2 regions of the Kitasatospora sp. NPDC058406 genome follow, and region 2 is predicted to be linked to the other one. Evidence: riboswitches for the same ligand, from Rfam matches in the RefSeq annotation. Region 2 holds a riboswitch; the other holds the start of a gene.

The links. Region 2 has a riboswitch for S-adenosylmethionine ahead of ACFWOG_RS36640 (AAA family ATPase). Riboswitches for the same ligand answer to the same signal wherever they lie in the genome.
Region 1: another riboswitch for S-adenosylmethionine. It lies ahead of thrC (threonine synthase); the one in region 2 lies ahead of ACFWOG_RS36640 (AAA family ATPase).

What each region holds. Positions count from the first base shown of each region.
Region 1 covers NZ_JBHXKE010000323.1:615-2,809, forward strand. The annotation lists gene thrC (threonine synthase) at 1-1,099, opposite strand, end outside; SAM riboswitch class I at 1,117-1,251, opposite strand; gene ACFWOG_RS37210 (glucosyl-3-phosphoglycerate synthase) at 1,401-2,195, shown strand, end outside.
Region 2 covers NZ_JBHXKE010000308.1:2,095-4,289, reverse strand. The annotation lists gene ACFWOG_RS36645 (helix-turn-helix domain-containing protein) at 1-192, shown strand, start outside; SAM riboswitch class IV at 664-786, shown strand; gene ACFWOG_RS36640 (AAA family ATPase) at 1,046-2,195, shown strand, end outside.

The DNA.
Region 1 (2,195 bases), on a different contig from region 2:
CCCCGCCCGCGGTCTCGGCGAAGACGCCCTCGGTCCGGGCCAGCAGCCGGATCGCCGCCACGACCTCCTCGTCCGTCACGTCCTCCACCGCGCCACCGGTACGCCGGGCGATGTCGAGCACGTACGGGCCGTCGGCCGGGTTGCCGATCGCCAGCGACTTGGCGATGGTGTCCGGCTTGACCGGCCGGATCACGTCGTGGCCGGCCTTGAACGCCGCCGACACCGGCGAGCAGCCCGCCGCCTGGGCGCCGAAGACCCGGTACGGCCGGTCCTCGACCAGGCCGAGCCTGATCAGCTCCTGCAGCCCCTTGTCGATCTTGGTCAGCTGCGACCCCGAGGCGATCGGGATCACGATCTGCTCCGGCAGCCGCCAGCCCAGCTGCTCGCAGATCTCGTACGCCAGCGTCTTGGAGCCCTCGCCGTAGTACGGCCGCAGGTTGACGTTGACGAAGCCCCAGCCCTCGCCGGCCGGGTCACCGATCAGCTCCGAGCAGAAGCGGTTCACGTCGTCGTAGTTGCCCTCGATGCCGACCAGCTCGCCGCCGTACACCCCGGCCATCACGACCTTGCCCTGCTCTAGGTCGTGCGGGATGAACACGCAGGACTTGAAGCCGGCCCGGGCCGCGGCCGCGCCCACCGCACCGGCCAGGTTGCCGGTCGACGAGCAGGACAGCGTGGTGTAGCCGAAGGCCCGCGCGGCCTCGATGGCACAGGCCACCACGCGGTCCTTGAAGGAGTGGGTCGGGTTGCCCGAGTCGTCCTTGATGTGCAGCTGGGCGGTGAACCCGAGCTCGCGGCCCAGGTTGTCGGCCTTCACCAGCGGGGTCCACCCCGGGTTCAGGTTCGGCTTGGAGGCGACGTCGGCCGGCACCGGCAGCAGCGGAGCGTACCGCCAGATCGACGCCGGACCGGCCTCGATGCGCTTGCGCAGTTCCTCCGCGCCCTCGCTGCCGAACTCGTAGGCGATCTCCAGCGGGCCGAAACACTCCACGCAGGCGAAGCTGGGGCCGAGCGGGAACCGGGTGCCGCACTCGCGACAGGACAGCGCGGCGGCGGGGCCGAGGTCAACGGTGACGGGTGCGGCGGTGTCGATAGCCATGATGGCGGAGGCCTCTCTCCTCATCTTCCCCGTGACGCGGGCGCGCCACAGGCCGGAATTGGCACCTGTCCCGCCGGCGCTGTTGACAACAGCCGCGCGAGAAGGTTGCCGGGACGTCAACGGGCCGTTCCCTCAGTCCCTCTGGATGAGCTCTGTGAAGTTGTGGTCATGCTCAGCGGAGACCCCGGCGTGCGAAGGTGCGACCGCTGTACGAAGACTGTATCCGAAGGCGTCAACCCCGAACGGGATCGTCCGCCACGCGAGATGACCCGTCCCATCCCACCTCGCCGAGGAGAGAACAGTGCCCGCCGAACCGATCCCCGCGCTCCTCCCCGAGACGGCGTCCTGGCTGCGCCGACGCTCGTGGAGCGCGGCCGACCGCCCGGTGGACGTCCTGCTGGCGGCCAAGCGCGCACTGGGCCCGGCCGGCACGGTCAGCGTCGTCCTCCCCGCCCTGGACGAGGAGGCCACGGTCGGCGACATCGTCCGCACCATCCGCCGCGAGCTGGTGGAACGGCTGCCGCTGGTCGACGAACTGGTCGTGGTCGACTCCGGCTCGGCCGACGCCACCGCCGCGGTCGCCGCCGAGGCCGGTGCCACCGTCGTCCACCGCGACACGATCCTCCCGCGGCTGCCCGCCGCCCCCGGCAAGGGCGAGGTGCTCTGGCGATCGCTGCTGGTCACCCGCGGTGAGATCGTCTGCTTCGTCGACGCCGACCTGCGCGCGTTCGATCCCGCCCTGGTCTCCGGCATCGTCGGCCCGCTGCTCACCGACCCGGACATCCACCTGGTCAAGGCCATGTACGACCGCCCGCTGGAGACCGACGGGGCGGTCGTCCCGGCCGGCGGCGGCCGGGTCACCGAACTGGTCGCCCGCCCCCTGCTCAACCTGCACTGGCCGGAACTCGCCGGTTTCGTCCAGCCGCTCGGCGGCGAGTACGCGGCCCGCCGTTCCCTGCTCGAACGCCTGCCCTTCCCGACCGGCTACGGCGTCGAACTCGGCCTGCTCGTCGACGCCCTGGAGACGGCCGGGCTGGACGCGCTCGCCCAGGTGGACGTCGGCGTCCGCCACCACCGGCACCAGGACGGCCAGGCG
Region 2 (2,195 bases):
CCCTCCGCCCGGTTGCTGTTCACCGTCCGGGTGGCGGACTGCCTGCTGGTGGCGCGCGACCCCCGGGCGGCGGCGGAGCTGCTGGGCCCGGTGTTCGCGGCGGACGCCGGCGGGGCGGGGCTGCCGGCGCTGGTGCGGCACGAACTGGCCGGGCTGCGCGAGCGGCTGACGGCGCACGGGCTGGCGGGGTAGGGGTCGAGGGCACGCCGGCACGGGACGGTGCGGGTGGGACGGCGGGTGGGACGGCGGGCGAGGGCGCGCGCCGGAGCGGGACCGGCGGGGCCGTGGCGGGATCCTTGCGGGGCCGGGTGATCGTGCCGATCGTGTGTCCGGTCGTACCCGAGCGGCGACCGGGCCGCCTCGCCTGCCGGCGACAGGGGCCTCACCCGGGCCCCCGGGCCCGCCGGGTGAGGCCGCCGGTGCCCTTCGCGCACGGTCGGCCGGGCCCCGGAACGGCCCCCGGGCAACCGACGGACCGTCAGAGCGGAACCCGCCGGTCCGGACCTCGCCGTCCGCCCACCGACCCACTGTGGCAGCGGTGTTGCGGCCGGATTGCGCCCCGTTTCGCGGCGGTGCGGCCGACGTCCGGACCGGCGGATTCGTGGACGCCGAGGGCGGTTCCCGCAATTGACGGGATCGGCGGCGCCTTCCTAGACTCGGACCGGCGAAGAATGTCAGCCACGGGCCCCGGCCGGCTGACTGGCAACCCCCACACTGCGGTGGGGTGCCCCGGGGATAAGCCGGGTGACGTGGCGTTCCGATGACGCGTCGTCACAAGCGCAGTCATGGCCCGGTTGGGCTCGGGGGACGGAGAAGGTCGTGGAACAGCGGGCGGGCGGACGCAACGCCGCGGGCCTCAGGCTGGTGGCCAGGCTCGACGTCGACCTGCTCCGGCGCGCCAGCTCCCTCTGTCGCTGACGCCGGTCGGCCGGCCGGGCAGTGCTGCCCGCCTCGGTCGGTCCGTCCGATTCCCTCGCCCACGACCCCGTGCGAGGAGGAGCGCCCAGCGGCCCGACCTCCCGTGCGCATTGCTCCAGGAGAACGGATGCCCACCTTCCCCGCGCCCCGAGACCCGTCGAGATCCCTCCCGGTCGGCCGGGAGCCCGAGTACCGGAGACTGCGCGACGCGTTCGACCGCTGCGCGGCCGGCGCCGGAAGCGTGATCGTCCTGCACGGGTCGGTCGGCAGCGGCCGCAGCGACCTGCTCTACGCCTTCACCGACACCGCGGCCGAGCGCGGCGCGCACGTCCTCGTCGGCACCGGCTCGCCACTGGAGCGGGAGTTCCCGCTGGGGCTGGCCCGGCAGCTGCTCCAGGGCGCCGACCTCGAACCGGAGGAGGCCGCCGCGGCGGAGTCGCTGCTCGCCCAGGGCGCCGCCGAGGGGGCCCGCCCGGTCCTGCCGGACGGCCCGCAGGGGCAGCTCACCCAGCGCACCCTGGAGGGCCTGTTCCGGTTGGTCCGCCGGCTGGCCGAGCGCGCCCCCGTCCTGATCGCCGTCGACGACCGGCAGGACGCCGACCCGCAGTCGCTGGAGTTCCTGCTCTACCTGGTCCGCCGTACCCGCAGCGCGGGTGTGCTCACGGTGCTCAGCTCGCGCGAGACCATGACCCCGTCCAACCCCTTCTTCGAGGTCGAACTCGCCCGCCAGCCGCACCACCAGCACATCCGCCTCGACCTGCTCTCCGCCGACCTGGTCGCCGAACTCCTCCGGGCCCGGCTCGGCGCGGCGTCCGCCCGACTGGCCGTCGAGGCGCACGCCCTGACGGGCGGCAACCCGCTGCTCGTGCACAGCCTGATCGGCGACCAGGAGACCGCCGGCGTCCCGGACGAGCTGGTCGTCGGCGAGGGCTACCGGCGCGGGCTGATGCACTGCCTGCACCGGATCGACCCGCTGGCGCTGCACTACGCTCGGGGCGTCGCCGTGCTCGGCGCGTCCGCGACCCCGGACCTGCTCGCCGAACTCCTCCTGCTGGCCCCGGACTCGCTGCCCAGGGCGCTCTACCTGCTGCACGCGGCCGGTCTCTTCCGGGACGGCGGGTTCCGCCATCCGACCGCCGCCGGGGACCTGCTGGCCGCGATGCGGCCGGTCGAGCTGGCGGCCCTGCACCAGCGGGCCGGCCGGCTGCTGCGCGCGGCCGGAGCGGCCGACGCGACCGTGCACGGGCACGCACGGGTGGCGGAGGGGCACCTGCGCA